Linked DNA regions of Sulfurisphaera tokodaii str. 7. The protein of the gene in region 2 binds, or shares a complex with, the protein of the main gene of each other region. Links are inferred from orthologs where the notes say so. Each region holds a gene or a part of one and is shown on either strand. Other genes may lie near its edges.

The links.
Region 1: rpl7ae (region 2) and STK_RS01570 share a complex: the UniProt entries of both Methanocaldococcus jannaschii proteins name them as parts of the 50S ribosomal subunit. The link is inferred for Sulfurisphaera tokodaii str. 7 from one-to-one orthologs.

The regions. Positions count from the first base shown.
Region 1 is NC_003106.2:294,345-306,108, forward strand. Bases 3,434-6,152 are described here. They hold STK_RS01570 (50S ribosomal protein L24e), read right to left. Parts: upstream 5,027-6,152; coding sequence 4,841-5,026; downstream 3,434-4,840. Other genes in these bases: infB (translation initiation factor IF-2), read left to right, coding at 3,434-4,426; ndk (nucleoside-diphosphate kinase), read right to left, coding at 4,398-4,841; STK_RS01575 (30S ribosomal protein S28e), read left to right, coding at 5,094-5,345; upp (uracil phosphoribosyltransferase), read left to right, coding at 5,350-6,000; gatB (Asp-tRNA(Asn)/Glu-tRNA(Gln) amidotransferase subunit GatB), read left to right, coding at 6,035-6,152. In the rest of the region: STK_RS01545 (DNA-directed RNA polymerase subunit B), read right to left, coding at 1-933; STK_RS01550 (DNA-directed RNA polymerase subunit H), read right to left, coding at 939-1,193; STK_RS01555 (NAD(P)-dependent malic enzyme), read right to left, coding at 1,248-2,579; more of infB, read left to right, coding at 2,618-3,433; more of gatB, read left to right, coding at 6,153-7,456; STK_RS01590 (phosphoribosyltransferase family protein), read left to right, coding at 7,542-8,249; STK_RS01595 (hypothetical protein), read left to right, coding at 8,246-8,833; STK_RS01600 (2,5-diamino-6-(ribosylamino)-4(3H)-pyrimidinone 5'-phosphate reductase), read left to right, coding at 8,952-9,593; tetraether lipid synthase Tes, read right to left, coding at 9,588-11,336; STK_RS01610 (thiamine-phosphate kinase), read right to left, coding at 11,406-11,764. UniProt on the Methanocaldococcus jannaschii protein: Binds to the 23S rRNA.
Region 2 is NC_003106.2:1,426,769-1,434,129, reverse strand. Bases 4,458-7,361 are described here. They hold rpl7ae (50S ribosomal protein L7Ae), read right to left. Parts: upstream 6,148-7,361; coding sequence 5,767-6,147; downstream 4,458-5,766. Other genes in these bases: STK_RS07970 (glutamate--tRNA ligase), read right to left, coding at 6,208-7,361; STK_RS07980 (glycosyltransferase family 4 protein), read right to left, coding at 4,512-5,756. Outside these bases: pgsA (archaetidylinositol phosphate synthase), read right to left, coding at 1-389; STK_RS08005 (hypothetical protein), read left to right, coding at 425-745; STK_RS08000 (protein-lysine N-methyltransferase), read left to right, coding at 764-1,249; STK_RS07995 (DUF2286 domain-containing protein), read left to right, coding at 1,246-1,677; STK_RS07990 (DNA-directed DNA polymerase I), read right to left, coding at 1,680-4,310. UniProt on the Methanocaldococcus jannaschii protein: Multifunctional RNA-binding protein that recognizes the K-turn motif in ribosomal RNA, the RNA component of RNase P, box H/ACA, box C/D and box C'/D' sRNAs.

The DNA.
Region 1 (11,764 bases), 1.1 Mb from region 2 along the record:
TCCCTTCTTCTTCCTATCTTCTGGGGATGTACCAATGTGAGGTAAGAAGTATTTATCTATAATTTGCTCGGCTCTTTGAATTCTGTTTTCTCTTTTCTGACCTATAGCTATCCTATTTCCTATAAAGTCAAGGGCATCTTCAACTGTAGTTATTGAACTTGCTTGCTCTAATGAAGGTAGTAATTCATTCTGTATTTCTGGATCTAAAGATACTGCATAAACAATGTCCTTATCTGTAGTGAAACCTAATGCTCTCATCATAATGACAAATGGAATTTTACCTGGAACTGTAGCAAATGATACTTGAATACTACTATCCTTTAATCTTTCAATTACTACTTGAACTCTATATCCCGCAGCAGCTGATGTAATTTTTGCAACATGGGTTATATTAGAACCACTTTTACCATAATCAACCAATACTCTATTAGTGGCCAAATCTTCTTGCGCAACGATTACTTTTTCTGTTCCATTTACTATAAAATAGCCTCCAGGATCCTTAGGATCTTCTCCTATCTTTATTAGCTCATCATAAGTCATGTTAGATGTAGGATCTGCAATTGATTTTAACATAATTGGCAGATCTCCTATATAAACCTCAATTGGCTCTCCTTCTATATTATTCTCTATTGGAATCATAGTTAGATACAATGGGACAGCATAAGTTAGATTCCTAAGTCTAGCCTCAAGAGGAGTTAATTCTTTAGGGGGTCCTTTATCTGTTTCTCTAATTCCAGGTCTATCATATCTTATTTTACCTAACTTAATTTTTAATCCAGGTATTTCTGTTATAATTTCCCCTTGTTCATCTATTATTTGTTGTAATTTATTTCGCAGAAAATCATTGAAAGAATCTAAATGTTGTCTCACTAAACCCCTTAGTTTAAAGAATGATTTAACAATTTCCCATCTCTCATTAACTGTAAGACTCACTTATATCACCCACTTATAACGTATCTATATACAACTACTTCTCCAGACAAAGAGCTTTTTCTGGTAATTTTAATTATATCTCCAGGTTTTGCACCAACTAATTTAGCTATAGGATCTGATGCTCTAATCCAAGGAAGTTGCTCTGGTTTTATTCCTAATTCCTTAAGAATTTTATAAGCTTCTTCTATGCTTAGGACCTCATGCTTAGGAACAAGCTCATGCTGACTAGGATCTATTTTAATTTTTGATGAAGAACGCATTATATTCACCAAACTAAGTCGTAATATGTAAGTAGTTTCGACCACTTAAAAAAATTATGTTAATGAAGAAAGGAGTTTTCTTGCAGAATTTATAATCTCTCTTGCGGAAGAATAAATTTCGTCATATGATAATGAAACTCTTGCAATACCTTGCTGTATAGCCTTCATCCCTACAGCAGCTGCTACTCTTGGGTATACTTCCCACTCAGTCATTTTGGGAATAATATAATTTTCATTAATTCCTTTTTCTCTAGCAAAGGAAGCTAATTCTCTTGCCGCTTCGATTACCATTTCATCAGTTATAGTTTTCGCTCTAACATCTAAAGCACCCCTAAAAACTGCTGGAAATATTAAGGAGTTATTTACTTGGTTAGGTAAATCACTTCTTCCAGTAGCTACAATCCTAGCACCAGCATTTTTCGCTTCATCTGGCCAGATTTCAGGAACAGGATTAGCTAATGCAAACACTATTGGATCTTTATTCATTAATTTTATCCAATCTGATTTTATTACACCAGGGCCTGGCTTAGAAGCTGCAATTAAAACATCAGCACCTTTAAAAGCATCTTCTATTGTCCTAGCACCAATTTTATTTGTTTTTTCTAGAAGTTCATATTTCCATGGATTTTCTAATTTCATTGAATCCTCATCATTTCTTCCTTTATACAATGGTCCTTTACTATCTATAACAATCATATTTTCATAGGGAACACCATATTTATATAATAATCTCGCTGTAGCTATATTTGCTGCCCCAGCGCCATATAGAATGACTCTTATATTTTTTGGGTCTTTGCCAGTTATCTCAAGAGATGTTATTAATCCAGCTAGTGTAGCTCCTGCTGTACCTTGTTGATCGTCATGCCATACAGGAATTTCAACTGTTTGCCTTAATTTATCTAGAATATAAAAACATTTAGGTGATTCTATATCCTCTAAATTAATCCCTCCAAAAGCTGGTTCTAGTATTTTAACTGTTTCAATAATTTTATCCGGATCCTTCGTACCTATCGGCAACGGTATCGCGTCAACACCACCTAAATATTTAAAGATCAAAGCCTTTCCTTCCATTACTGGCATTGCGGCCTCTGGTCCAATATCTCCTAATCCTAAAACTCTTGTACCATCAGTTACTATAGCGATAGCATTCCACCTATAAGTATAATGGAAAGATAATTCTTTGTTTTTCGCAATTTCCTTGGATACTGCTGCTATACCTGGAGTATATAAAACGGCAAAATCGTCTATGGATTTTATAGGAACCTTAGGTAATATTTGTATTTTTCCCTTATATTTAGAAGAAATTTCAATTGCCTTTTTATCTAATTCACTCAATGTAATAACACCAGTATCTTTACTAAATATAAGATTAAATTTTTTGAGCATGAAATAGATATCAATGTGGTTTTAGTTGGTGAAAGATTATGTCTCAACAGTTACAAAGTAGAAGACTTAGACAACCTATTGTAGTGGTTTTAGGCCATGTAGATCACGGTAAAACAACATTATTAGATAAAATTAGAGGAACTGCAGTAGTAAAAAAGGAACCAGGGGAAATGACTCAAGAAGTAGGAGCTAGCTTCGTTCCTACGAGTGTAATAGAGAAAATAGCAGAACCATTGAAAAAGACATTTCCAATTAAACTTGAAATACCTGGATTACTCTTTATTGACACTCCAGGGCATGAACTATTTAGTAATCTAAGAAGAAGAGGGGGGAGTGTTGCAGATATTGCTATTCTTGTCGTAGATGTAGTAGAAGGGTTTCAAAAACAAACTTATGAATCCTTAGAGATATTAAGAAGTAGAAAAGTTCCTTTCTTAGTGGCCGCAAATAAAATTGACAGAATACCTGGCTGGAAACCAATAGATACTTATTCCTTCTTAGAAAGTATAAAAAGCCAAAGAAAAGATGTACAAACTCAACTAGATAATTACGTATATAGGCTTGTAGGACAATTAGCAGAATTAGGCTTCAATGCAGATAGGTTCGATCGTATAAGAGATTTCACTAAAACAGTTGCAATAGTACCTGTTTCAGCTAAGACAGGCGAAGGAATAGCTGAATTACTTGCTCTACTTGCTGGATTAACACAGAATTATATGAAAACAAAATTAAGATTTGCCGAAGGACCGGCTAAAGGTGTTATATTAGAGGTAAAAGAATTACAAGGGCTCGGATATACTATTGATGTTATTATATACGATGGGATCTTAAAGAAGAATGATACAATTATAATTGGGGGTCTAAACGGGCCAATTGTAACAAAGGTAAGGTCAATTCTTGTACCAAAGCCTTTGCAAGACATCAAAGTAGTTAAGACAGACTTAACACAAATTGATGAAGTTTATGCTGCTGCAGGTGTTAAGATTTATGCACCAGAACTCGAAAATGCATTAGCAGGTTCTCCGTTATTTGTAGCAGAGAACGAGCAACAAATTGAAGAATACAAGAAAATTATACAAGAAGAAATAGCTAGTGTAAAATATTACAATGCAAACATAGCAGGTATTGTTGTTAAAGCTGATAGTTTAGGAAGTTTAGAAGCTATAGTTGAAGGACTAAAACAAAAGAACATTCCGATTAGATTAGCAGATATAGGTCCTATAACAAAAAAAGATATAACTGAAGCTGAACTTACTTTACAAGAAGCAAAAGAATACGGAATTATAGCCGCATTTAGAGTAAAACCATTACAAGGCATAGAAGTCCCAAATAACATTAAGTTAATTTACAGCGAAATAATATACCAATTAATAGATGATATAGAGAAGTATATAACAGAAGTAAGAGAAAGTGAAAAGAGAAGAACTCTAGATTCTTTAATTCTTCCAGGCAAATTTAGGTTAATACCAGGTTATGTATTCCGTAGAAGTGATCCAGTAATAGTAGGTGTTGAAGTGCTAGGAGGAATAATAAGGCCAAAGTTTCCAGTTATGAAAAAAGATGGTAAAAGAGTGGGTGAGATACTTCAAATTCAAGATAATAAAAAAAGTGTAGATAGGGCTACTAAAGGAATGGAAGTAGCTGTTTCTATAAAGGGAAATATAATGGTAGGAAGACAAATTGATGAAGGAGAAATACTCTACACTGATGTACCAAAGGAAGATTTAGAGATACTATTAACCAAATATAAAGATATAATCACAGATGATATGAAAGAAGTTATAAAGGAAATAATTAATATAAAAAGAGTTAATGACCCTACATATGCACTTGGGCTAAAGGTGTAACTAGCTCTTCTTCTTTGAAAAATATACTCATTTCTCTTTTTGCCTTTTCTTCACTATCTGAAGCGTGTATAACATTTTCTGCTTTACTTAAGGCATAATCACCTCTTATTGTACCTGGTGGAGCCTCTTTAGGGTCAGTGTTTCCTATCATTTTTCTAACAACACTAACAGCTTCATCTCCTTCGATTACCATACACACTACTGGACCAGAAGTTATATAGCTAATTAACTCCTCAAAGAATGATTTACCTTTATGCTCTTCATAAAGTCTTTCTGCAGTAGGTCTATCTATTTTAACCATTTTTAAGCCTATAATTTTAAGACCTCTTTTTTCAAATCTAGAAATTATTTCGCCAATAAGATTTCTTCTTACACCATCTGGTTTTATCATAACAAAAGTTCTTTGGATACTCATCACTTACCACCTATATATGATTTTGTCCATTTCAACTTTTTAGGATCTCTATGTAGCTTCAACATTGATTTTTTACATTTATTTGAACAGAACCATAATATACTACCATCATTTCTTATATACATTAAACCAGTTGCTGGCGGTATTTCTTTTCCACAGAAACTGCACTGTTTAATTGAGGGCATCTCATGATAATACAGAGAGTGAAGTATTTAAGTGAATTGGTTTTTTGATTACTAAGGGAATAAGAAAATGAGCGAAAAAGAAAAATCACAAGCTCAGTCTTCGGTAATTGAAGAATTTGGATTCCCAGCTGAAGTAATACAAATTCTAGATAGAACTGGTGTTACTGGTGAAGTAACTCAGGTTAGAGTCAGAGTTTTAGAAGGAAGAGATAAAGGAAGAATTTTAACCAGAAATGTAAAGGGCCCAGTAAGATTAGGTGATATTTTAATACTTAGAGAAACAGAGAGAGAAGCAAGAAAATTGACAACAAAGAGGTAAATATATGCCTCTTTTTGTATTATCTAAACCAATTACATTACATTTTTTAACTCAGTTAAGATCTAAAAATACAGATCAGATTACTTTTAGGAAGACTTTAGTAAGATTAGGTAGAATTATAGGATATGAAATTCTTAATATGTTAGATTACAACATTATTGAAGTAGAGACTCCTTTAGGTGTAAAAGCTAAAGGAGTCTATATCTATGACTTGGAAAATATCGTAATTATAAGTATTCTAAGAGCAGCAACACCATTAGTTGAAGGACTTCTTAAAGCATTACCAACTGCTAGACTTGGTGTAATAGCTGCTAGTAGAAAGGAGACACAGGTTAATTTAGGATATCCAAAGGAAATGGAAGTTGAAATATTCTATAATAAAATACCAGAAATAAACATAAAAGACAATGTAATAATAGCAGATCCCATGATAGCTACAGCGAGTACAATGCTCAAAGCGTTAAATATAATAAAAGACAAAAAGCCTAAGAGAATTTTTATTGTATCTATAATAATATCCGAATATGGTCTGAAAAGAATATTAGAATCTTATCCCGATGTTAATATTATAACAGTATCTATAGATCCAGAATTAGATAATAGAGGATATATTTTGCCCGGATTAGGTGATGCAGGAGATAGAGCATTTGGTTAAACATTTTTATCCTTAAATGCTTTCATCAATAAATATGGTTAAAATAGGACTAGAAGTACACGTTCATCTTACATCATTGAAAACTAAATTATTCTGCTCCTGTCCTAGTGATTATACTGGGAAGGATCCTAATACAAACGTATGTCCCATATGCTTAGGTTTGCCTGGCGCAATTCCAGTATTAAACGAAAACGCTGTAAAAGCAGCTATTATGGTTGCTCTAGCCATCAATGCCGAAATAGCTAATTCTTTGATTATGGTAAGAAAACACTATTTTTACCCCGATATGGCAAAGAACTACCAAATCTCCCAATATGATGGACCTGGTAGCATTGCAATCAGTAAAGGTGGGTATCTAAAATTAAGAGAAGGCAAAACAGTTAGAATAAGAAGAATAAACATAGAAGAAGATCCTGCGAAGATAATCTATCCTACGGGATCAATGCTAACTAGCAAATACACGTTACTAGATTATAATAGATCTGGAATGGGACTGCTTGAAATAGTAACGGAACCTGATATGACGGAACCTAAAGAAGCGAGAGAATTTCTAGAGAAATTAAGATCTATATTAGAACACTTAGGTGTATGTAATTGTGATTTAGAAGGAGCTATGAGAGCAGACGCTAATGTCTCAGTAGAAGGAGGAGAGAGAGTTGAGATAAAGAACATAGGTTCGCCCAGAGAAGTAGAAGAAGCGTTAAAATATGAAATTGCTAGACAAAAAGCTGCTATAGCACAAGGTTTACCAGTTAAAAGAGAAACTAGGCATTGGGATTCTGAAAGAAAAGTAACAGTACCTACTAGGACAAAGGAAACAGAAGAAGATTACAGATATTTCCCAGATCCGGATTTACCACCATATCCAATAACTCAGGACCTCATAGAAGAAATAAGAAAGACTTTACCTGAATTACCCGATTTAAGGATAAAAAGATTAGTTACTCAGTATGGAATTTCAGATTACGATGCAACTGTATTAGTTATGGATAAAGCATTAGCTGATTTATTTGAAGAGACTGCGAAACATTATAGTAATTATAAAAAATTAGTCAATTTATTAATAAATGATTATTTAAGATGGTTAAATGATAAAAACCTAAGGCCTTCCCAATCCAAGGCTGGAAGTCAGCATTTAGTAGAATTATTAAAGTTGCTTGATGATGGAGTTATCACAATAAAAATAGCTAAGGAAATTCTTCCTGAAATTGTATTAGAAGGAAAAATGCCATCATCTATAATAAAAGAGAGAGGCCTTGTTGCAATAAAAGATGAAGATTACTTAATTAATGTAATAAAAGAAGTAATTAATGAAGAACCAGATGCTGCTGAAAAGGCTAAGAATGACCCTAAGGTTATAAATTATCTAGTTGGTAAAGTTATGAAAAAGACTGGAAAAAGAGCTGATCCACAATTAACTAACGAGTTAATAAAGAAGATTCTAGGCATTAAATAATCACAGCGTGGGTTTTTCATCACTTCTCAGCACTTAAAACCTCGATCATCAAAAATAATAGGAAGATGGTGATATTTATTTGAATATGCAAAAAGACAAGGATTTACGATTAAGATTAACAGTAGTGGATTTACTTAAAGAATTAAAAAACAGTTTCACTTATAAAGAACTTGCTAAAATCTTTAATATTCAAGAAAGTTTATTATGTAGATACGTTAACGGTTCTACTATTCCAAGTGAAGTACATGCAAAAGAGATACTTGACAAGTTAAAATCAAGAGATTTCCTAGTAAAATTCTTACTTAATAAAATAATTATTCATGATGACGGATATATTGATACTTCACGATTACTATTTTATCCAAATTTACTTAAGATATTAATTGAAATGTATTATTATAGATTTTTCGAAAATAAAGAAATAACTAAAATAGCTACTGTTGCTGTTAACGGGATTCCTTTTGCCACATTAACTGCTGAAGCTCTAGCTAAACCTCTAATAATCATAAAAAAGCATAAAGATTCTATGTTTATTGATTATATTGATGAAAGTTTAAAGGAGGCAGATGGTGTTATAACATCTATTTTTTTAAGAAAAGATTATATTTCAAAGAATGATAAAATACTACTTATTGATGATGTAATTAGAAGTGGTAAAACAATTACTACAGCAACAAAACTAATTAGAAAAGCTGGAGCAGATATAGTTGGAGTTTTAGTAATAGCTAGCGTCGGTAACGAATGGAGTAAACATATTAATGGGATACCGATTAAACCATTATTTGTATTATGATAGCAAGAATTCTAAAAGATGTATACGTAATAAAAGGAAATTTTAACAGTTACTTAATTATTACTAACAATCAACATGTAATTCTAATCGATAGTAGTAATGGAAATGATTCTAGTATATTAATAGAGGGAATTGAGGAAATACTATCAAAATACGATAAAGGAATAGACTATCTAATATTAACAAGTCATTATGAGGAAGTCTCTGGAGGAGCCAATTATATTTCATCTTTTCTACAAATACCATATATTGTAGCAAGTAAGGAGGATGCAATACTCATTAGAAAGGGAATAGGTAAAGAAAAATCCTATACTCCAGCTAAAGTAAATCTTGAAATTAAGGATACTACGAAGAAAATAGAAGAGGATATTTACATATTTAAATCAAAAGCGCCTACTTTAGGATCCCTTCTTGTTCTACATAAGAATATTATCTTTAGTGGAGTTAACAAGATATCAGGTATTATGAATAGGATAAATTATATATGTAACGCATATGAATGTAAAAAGGTAGAAGAGCTTTGGTTTTCGAAGAAAGATGTGACTCATGCGGAAGATTTACAGAAACAAAATACTGTGGAGTGAAAAAAATTAATGTTTGCGTAGACTGCTGTTTACTCTGCAACATAAGAAGTAAATGTGAGCTTAGGGTTTGGTTTCATGACCTAGTGCCTATAATAAGTGTTAAAGGGAAAATTTCAAAATGAGACCCTATATTATAATATTCAGTACTACTACTATAGATGGTAGAATTGCCTCAAAAGACTATTATAGTGAACTAAGCTGTCCTTACGATAAAATGAGATTACATATTTTAAGAACTGAAGTTGATGCTGTATTGGTTGGTTCTAATACTGTAAGGATAGATAATCCTAAGCTTTTAGTTAAGTATGCTAAGGGAAGAAATCCTGTTAGAGTTACAATAAGTGAGAGCTTAAATTTTGATCCTAATCTAAATATATTTAGTGTACCTCCTGATACAATAATTTATACTACTTACCAAGCTTATCTAAGGAATGAGGATAAAGCAAATGAATTAAAGAAAAAAGGAGTAAAAATAAGAGTTTTAGAAAAACTTTCATCTTGTATAATTGCAGAAGACTTATACAATTTAGGAGTAAAAAGAATTCTAATTGAAGGAGGAGGAAGAACTATATGGAATTTTATAAAGGATAATTGCTTTGATGAGATTAGGATAACAATATCTCCTAAAATTTTCGGAAATGGTGTTTCAGTAGTAAATGGAGAAGGATTCAAAGGAATAGAAGCACCAGAGCTTAAACTTGTAGATTGTAAAATATGTGAATGTAAAAAAGAAATTCATTTAAGATATATGAGATTATAAGAAGGGTTTGTATGTTAACTGGTATATTTCTCCTTGCTCAAGTCTTGTTGCATTTCTCTTGTATTTCATTGCATCTCCAATACTATCTTCTCCGTGCATCTTAATCCATTTATCTAATGGAATTTGATATTCTTTTAAGATCTTATCTCTGTATAAATCATTTAATACATTATATGTACAGAATGGAATAACCCTACCATCTGGCGTTACATAATGAATATCACATCTCATTACTCTTTGAATATCATAGTTATATAAGTCCATGAAATGCATAGTACCTAAGAATAATGTTCTATAATGCCATTCGCCTAGAGCCTCATAATTATGGTTTACTATAATATTATATAGCATCTTGTACACATCGAAATCTTTTGGACCCTTCTCCTTATCAATAAACTTTCTGAGATTATATAGCAACTTAATTCCTATCCAATATTTATTTCCTCCTTCTCTTAGTTCTTCTGTCTTCTCCTTTAGATATTCTAATAATCCTTCTAAATCAATAAATTTAGATATAGGAATAAAATGAGGTTCTCCATTTCTCCATTCTACATAGACATATGTTCCTGCTCCACAGCTTGGATGATTAGCCATTTCAAACTGTTCTTTACCAGTTAAAGCTTCAACAAGTTTTGAGAATACAACAGAGGTTCCTATTGGATACCAGCTATCTCTTGTAATTTCACCATCCGTTTGCTCCTCGATATTCTTAAGTACTTCTGGAATGGTTATTCTAAATTTGTTTCTCATGTTTCTCTTCATCATCCCGGTTAAACTAACAGGTTGGAAGTTTACTGATCTAACTACATCTAAGTTATATGCAGCAAACTTAACTATATTACCTAGGTCTTGATCATTAACTGTCTTTATAACAGTAGGTACAAGTACAACACTTGTCATTCCAGCCTTTCTAAATACTTCTAAAGTATATGGAATCTCCCAATGATTCTTTGGATTCGTCCTCCTATTAGTACCATCAAAACTCATATATATAGTATTAACTCCAGCTTCTCTAAGCTCTCTAGCATATCTTATGGCTTTTTCTGGATCTTCAAAATACATCTTTGCAAAAGTTCCTCCCCATGTATTTAACTGAATATGCTTAACTCCACTTTCTCTTAATACTCTAACAATTTCAATTAGATCCTCTCTTAATGTTGGTTCTCCGCCAGTTATTTGAATTACTAGTGTTATATCTTGTCTTTTTAGCTGGTTTACCATGAATTTTATTTGCTCTATGGTAGGTTCAAATACGTATCCTGCTTTTTCAGCAAAGAAGAAGCAATACCAACAAGATAAATCACACCTATTAGTTATTACTAAATTAACTAGTGCTGAGTGCTGGTGATGCATTGGACATAATCCACAGTTAAATGGACAAGGAGACTTAAGATCAACATAAGGTACTTTAGGTCCTTTACCCTCATACTCCCAGTAATCAAATTTATAGTATAAGCCTACATCTCCATAATATAGATCTTCAAACTCTCCGTGTTCTGGGCAAATTTTTCTAATATAAAGTTTATCTTCTTTTTCAAATATAACTGCTGGCAATAATCTATAACATACTGGACATAAGGAGCTTGTAACTCTGACAAGTTTCTCATTTTCAGTCAGTTTAGGCAATGGACCTCCAACTTTTATTTCTCTATCTCCGAATTTTACAACACCGTTTTCGAACTTTGAAGGAGCTGGTAATAGCCTAAAACCGCCTTGTGGTTCCTCTTGTGAAGTCTGTGCCATATTTACCTATCTACTACATAAAGAATTGCATATATATAAACAATTTCACCGTATATACCATCAATTAGGTTAAAACCATCCTGTAAAATTATCCCAACCAGTTTTTTTAATTATTGATTTTTTATATTCTAATACAGCACGTGAAGTTACTCTTCCAATTATATTGGGTGAAAAACCTAGATATTCCATATAATCAATAATTTCTGAGGCATTGTCATGCTTAACGACAATTAATGTTTCAAACTCTTCGCCACCATATTTAAGTAAATCATCGATCTTTATTCCATATTCATAAGTTTTCTCAATAACATTTTTCGAAAAAGGCAAATCTAGTAATTCTATGCCTTTTTTAGAACGTTCAATAATGTTATATAAAGATACTATCAGACCATCACTTATATCAGTTGAATAATTAATTGATGAGCAAT
Region 2 (7,361 bases):
TTAGCTCTTAAATAAGAAATTGTTACAGATACACCAATTAATAGTCCTATTAAGAGGGGCGTGAAACCTAGACTAAATAACCCAGATATATAATTAATATCTTCTATTCTATCTAAACTACTATCAAGGAAACTTCCCTTACTTCCTGCTTTATTACTTAATCTGGCAACTTCCCCATCTATAGCATCCATAAATGCGGATAATGCAAGAAGAATCAAGCCAATTATTATATCTTTTAAGAAATACATAATCGCTAAATATAAGAAAGATAGAATTAAGCCTACAAAAGTTATAGTATTTGCAGACACATTAATCTTTATTAAAGCCAATGCTATAGGCTGCAATATCTTTTTAGACTGCTTTCTTATCTTAGTAATCAAAACCATCACCGTTTTAAACTATTACTTTTACTTTTAGTGGGAATATGAAGGCTAAAAAACTGATTCTGGTAACCTCAGAAGCACATCCATCTCATAAACCATTTTTAAAAGTAATAGATGAACTAAGTAAGGAACTAAACATAGAAAAAGAAATAAAAATGGAAGATTATGCTTTTTTAGCTGACTATGGAGAGAAAGACGAATTTGGAACGACTTTTTTACCACAATTGTTTTTAGAAACAGATGATGGAAAAATTACACCTATATTAACACAAATGCCTTTTAATCCACAGAAGTTAGAGCCTGACCCGGAAGAAGGTAAAAAACAAGCACTTGAAAAAATTAAAAATATCTTGTCCCAATAAATTACATTAGTGAGCAAAGTGAGCTATATACCTCACGTCCCATATGTACCAACACCAGAAAAAGTAGTAAGAAGGATGTTAGAGATCGCTAATGCAGGACCAGAAGATATTGTTTATGATTTAGGATGTGGAGACGGAAGAATCATAATTACTGCAGCAAAAGATTTCAACGTTAAAAAAGCTGTGGGTATTGAAATAAATGACGAAAGAATAAAAGAAGCTCTAGAAAATATAAAGAGAAACGGAGTGGAAAATAAGGCCATAGTAATAAAGGGTAATTTTTTCGAGATCGATCTTTCAGAGGCTACTATAGTCACTATGTTTCTACTAACTAACGTTAATGAAATGTTAAAACCTAAATTAGAAAAAGAGTTAAAGCCTGGTACTAGAGTAGTATCACATGAATTCGAAATGAGAGGATGGGTACCAAAAGAAGTTATAAAGGTTGAAGACAAAGGTATGACTCATCAAGTTTACTTATATGTTATAGGTGAGCATAAGTGAAGGTTTTAGTAGTCAAAAGTGAAAATGGCCAAGTTTCAAAAAAGGATATTGTAGAAGGTGACTTACCACAAGTATTAAGAAATACAGCTACGTTAGCCCTAAAAGAATGGAATGAGAACTTATCTGATTTCATAATAATGAAAGATATGTATGAAATTCATATTCCTCTGCCTCTTAAACCACAAACCTATGAAATGTTAAAAAATTATATAAAATCTAGAACAAAATCAGAGGCAATAGCTGAGATTCCTATATTTGTGATCAGTTTCGATAATGAGTGGGTTGAGTCAGATTTTAAGGATAAAAAAGTTTATGTTGTTTCTCCTTATATAGATGATAAAAGTGAAAACGAATTATTAGAATACGCAAAACAAGTAACTTCACCAGTACAAGAGACAGAAACAGAAGAAGCTGAAGAAGAAGAATAAAACTACTTTTTACTTATGTTAAAGAAAGTATCGATAGAAGTTGTAGTAAATTGTCCCCAATTAATACCAAACGCTTTTAGTATTTGTTCAAATGTTGATCTTACTGCATCAATATATTTATCCACATCTATCTCACTCAGTTTTGCAAGTTGAACAGGTTTTACACCATCTTTGCTTTTCACTTTAACAAACATTATTATATCTCTAGGTAGAACCATTACACCATAAGATCTTAATTGTAATGCAGCTTTAACATGTTGTGGTGTATTCTTAGTATAACTTTCTAAAGGCTTAGATAACATTACTCTAAATGCCAGCTCATCAAGATTGTAACCCTTATGTCTTAATTTCTCGTATATCTCCTTAATCTTATACTCCAATTGATCTCTTATCTTAGGTATATCATCTGGGGAATTTATAGTAGTGACAAGCTGCTTAACTTCGTTAAACTCTTTTTTAATGAACTCCGGAGTATTTCTCTTCTTGGCTAACATACCTTTAATATCTGTTTTTCCATCAGGATAAACACCTAAATAGTTCTTCTTTAGACCAGAAAATGCTACAAATTTATATATTTTATCTACTTCTAAGTCTAAACCGAATTTACCCTTTACAAATTTTATTATTTCTTCTAATTTCTCTTTAGATGGATTCCATAAAAACATTGAATCAGTATCGCCATATAAAACTTGTAAACCAATTGACCTACAATAGTTTACCGTTGTAGTAATAACATATCTACCTATTGCAGTAACACTTTCAGCAACAGCAGGAGCATATAGTGGGAAATTCTCAGCACCAAATACACCATAAGTTGCGTTTATGAATACTTTCATTGCTCTTTGCACTACATCATAAACCGATCTCTGCTCTTCAGATATATTTTGTGACTTTGCCTTTTTCTTGTAAACTTTAACTCTAAAATCTCTCAACAAACCTGTAATTACAGCCGTTATACCCGGCTTATCTTTACATATATAATGTAAAACTTCACCAGTTTCATCTCTTACATATTCTTTGTTCTTACAATTTTCTACATCAACAGTTTCGTAACTTATGTTCCAATTCCTAATAATTGATGGATACAGTGATGCAAAATCAAGAACAACGACATTAAAGAAAACACCAGCTGGTGGATCAATTACTACAGCACCCTTATACCTCTTCCCTTTTATTATAGCTGCAGTCTTAATCTGACTTGATCTAGTTAGTATTTCTTCTTTTAATGGAATAAGCCAGTTTCTTCTCCTATGTTCCCAATAATATAAGTTTTTAATCCAAGTAGAAACTTCAGTTCTAGTTAATTCCTCTAATCCCATCTTTGATATTCTTGCTAATAATATAATTAATTTCCATACCAAATTATTATTAAATGTAGTTAATTTAAGAGTTATTTCAGCATCTCTTGAATTATATTCTATCAGTTTATCAAGATCTAAGAAACTGATTAATGTATCAAGCTTAACTTTAGACATTCCTAATAGTGCTGTGGCTACTGCATCTAGATTATACTCATTATATTTTCCTTCAAATGCATAATTTCTTATTGCTCTATTAAAGAAAAATTTATATAAATCTATATGAATACCTGCTAAATATTTTCCCTCATCATTTATTATATCAAATGGTATTTCTTCTGGGGTAAAATTAAGCTTTAAAGCCCTATAATAAATATATGGAATATCGAAATCATCACCATTAAATGTCAGTATAATTGGATAATCAAGAATTATATCGAAAAATCTTCTAATTAATTCTCTTTCAGATTTAAATGTTTCTACAATCACATCGTGCTTAGTAATTTGAGAATTTACATCCTCCCTAAGTAGGACTAGAACTCTTTTAGTACCATCATTCCCAGCTAGGGATATGCTTATTATAGGAAATTCTGCTTTCTCTGGATCTGGAATTCGTCCCTTAATAGGAGTATATACTTCTATATCTATTGCTACTCTTTTCACATCAGGAACTTCAGATTCAAAAATAGGAATCCAATCGTTAACGGCTTCTTTAGTCATTTCATCAGAATCAGCAAAAGCTTTTCTTATCTCATCTACTTCTTCTCCTTTAAGTTCTGGTCTTACTTGCTCTAATTTCCCTTTTTTCACTACATAAGGCAAACCTGGTATAAGGCCTAAATCATAGATATAATTGTTAAAATATTTGATATGAGCTTCGTAAGCTTTTGGAACAGAGTTTCTCATCCTTCTTACAGCTAATGGGTCTTTTACAACTATTTTTGTAAGTTTTATCTTATTACCAGAATAAGGGTCTATCTTAATTACTGTTTCCAAATGATCAAAAGAAGGATCTCTTACAACTTTAGGAATTTTATTAACTTTTTCTGGGTCTATATCAGTAAGAAAATAAGGTTTATGGCCTGTATTATCATATAATATGTATATTTTTTTCGTCTCCTTGTCATAGAGTTTGCAAACAGCTTTTGATTTTTTGCCATCATAATCAACTTGAAGTAAGAAATAACTCTTCCCTTCTTCAGCCTCCTTTATCCACTCCTTAGGTTTTCTCCTCTCTTCGTTGATATTAGCGTGCGGGATCTCTTCTTTTCTACTTTCATCCTTATTTTGTTCTTTCTTCAATGTAAAATCAAAAAGTGTAATTTGTCTTGCCATTTCTCACTACAAAATATTATTATTCTGAAATACGATATAAACTTAAATGCCATTTAATGAGGGCCCGTAGCTTAGCCAGGACAAAGCACGGGTCTCCGGAACCCGAGATCCCGGGTTCAAATCCCGGCGGGCCCGTCATAAACAGTTAAAATTGATAATTACCACATTTAATAGCATTAAAAGAACAATTTATGATTATAATTATATAGCATTTCTAGTAAACTGTTTTAAAAAATCTCTAGTTTCAATAGCTACATTTAACCAGTCAGAGTGTTTTTCTATAAACGCTCTTACTTTCTCATCTTCATGCTCCATAACATATTCTTTTTCAGGCATACTAAGTACTTCATTAGCTACTTTTGCTAAAGATAAATAATCATATTCTTTTACCATTTTCACTGGCTTTAATCCTCCATAAACAAACCTAATAGCTGGTATATCGTAGGCTACTACAGAAGTACCTAGGGCTAAAGTGTCTAAAACTACTAGTGAATACCCATCTTGGTGAGACGGATATATTAAAACTTTTGCCTTGCTAACCGTATCATATACTTCCTCGATTGGCTTATAACCACGATATTCAATATTCTTAGATTGAAGATTTTTTTTGTATTTTTCTGAAAATAATTTCCCAAAAACAATTATTTTGGTTGAAAGCCTCTCAGCAATTTTTGGTAATTCCATAAGACCTTTTTGAGGTACTAATCTAGCGAAGAAAACTGCATAATCACCTTTATCTTTTATTCTTCTATATTTAAAAATTAACTCTTTATCAAAAGCATTTCCAATTTCGTAAACTTTCACTGCCACATGATACTTTTTTGCTATTTCATCAAGTTTCGAATAGTAAATTGACGCATATGATACCGCGGCTATACCTCTTAATATTCCATCTTCCATGGGAATTTCATATGCTCTTTTATCAAACTTATAAAAAATAGACATTAAAGCATCATAAATAAAACCTTGAAGACCGAGAATCTTTCTATAGCCTCTACCAAAAGATGAATATCTAAAAGGTTCATCATGTAATAACTTAACCACTGGGACATTTAATTTCTTCCCTAAATAGTACGATAATCTTAAAGTGATAGTATCTTCATGCATATCATATATTATATCGGGCTTTATCCTATCTAGATCCCTTAATAAAACCTTGTCAGCTCCTATATCATTCCATCTAAATATAACTGTATGGGATTCTATAAAATAATTAGTAGTTCTTATTTTGCTTTTATATTTTTGAATATAATCATACACGAAAGGATATATTTGAACTCCAGCTTTTTCTAAGTCTTTTAAAATTTCAATTTTATTATCTACAAGAAAATATGGAACATATAATGTGACTTCTTCACCTAATTTAGAAAGACCTTTAAGAACATTTATAATGTGCGAAGAAACACCTGAAGGATTAAAAACATTCCCTATAGCAAAAATTTTCATACCAAAAAATTTAGCTTGCTTTACCTTTTAATTCTTCTACTCTTTTTACAATCTCATCTAATAAATCCTTTGCTTCTCCAGGATCTATAATAGCCGCTGAGGCAGCAGCCACTTGTAAGCCACATGCTTCTCCCAATGCCTTCTTTGACGGGACATAAACATATGGTATTTTCTTTTCCTCGCATAATAGTGGTAAGTGAGCTACTATTTCTTCGGGCTGCACGTCTGTTGCAATTACAACCAGCTTGGCTTGGCCTCTTTCTACAGCTTTTGTTGTCTCATTAGTTCCTTTCTTTATCTTTCCAGATTCCTTTGCTTTTCTTACAGCATCTAATACCTTATTAGCCAAATCCTCTGGTACATCGAATTTAACATATGAGGGTTTAGACATGCGTTCATCCTCCTCTTATTTCGTCACGCAAAAAAGAATTAACTTATTAGGTTAATAAAGTTACTCATGTGAGAATATTACGGTAACCTTATTATCGATCTTATTATCGACCCTAACGAACCCAAATCTTATGAACTGTACTATTTCATTGATTTTTAGATTCCCAATTTCTTTTTCTCCATAACCGGATATAGGTGGCTTCTCTTCATTCGGATCTGGTATAATTACCTCAACGTTAGAAGCTTCATCTTTTTTTACCCATTGTATGATTTTTGCATTTAATTTCTTCGCGTCTTCCAAAGTTTTGCTATGAAATATTAATTTATTTCCAGAAATTGTGACATTGCAAAGTTCCATTAACCTTACTACCGCACCTTCTTCTGCATCCTTCGCGTCAAGAAGAATCTTATCTCCAGGATTTACTAGAATTTCTCTATATTCTGAAGGTTTACTAGGGTTATATGGTATTTTTGCCCTAATTGGTTCTGATAACTCAATAATAAACTCCTTAGGCTGTTGAACGAACATAAGTCTCTTAGCTATTGGATCCAACTTCTTTCTATTAAGTGCAGCTAAATTGTCAAAACTTATAGTTGCATCACTAACCTTTAAACCTACTGTAATTATAGTTTCTATTATTGTTTCTGGTAGAATTCCTCTTCTCCTCAATCCAGCCAACGTAGGTAATCTGGGATCATCAATGCTTACGCCTTTCTCTAATACTGTTCTAATCTTTGATTTACTCATCATAAATCCTTCTAATCTAAGCCTACCAAATTCTTCAACATAAGGATATTTCCAGCCCATGTAGTTGTATATCCATTTCTGTTTTTCTGCATTTACTTCATGTTCTTTACCTCTGAAAATGTGAGTTATACCTAAGTCATGATCGTCTAAGGCACTTGCGAAATTATAAGTAGGCCAAATCCAATATTTATCTCCAGTGATAGGATGAGGGTTTTTCTTAACATCTATTATTCGAAGTAAAACCCAATCTCTTTGCGATGGATCAGGTAAAGAGAGATCAGTTTTTATCCTTACTACAGCTTCTCCTTCTTTAAACTCTCCATTAAGCATCTTCTCAAATAAGTAAAGATTATCCTCCGCTGATTTTAACCTATTTGGACAAGGTTTACTAGCATCTCTCATTTTTTTGAACTCTTCCTCTGAGCAAGTATCAACATATGCAAAACCTTTACTTATAAGCTCTTTAG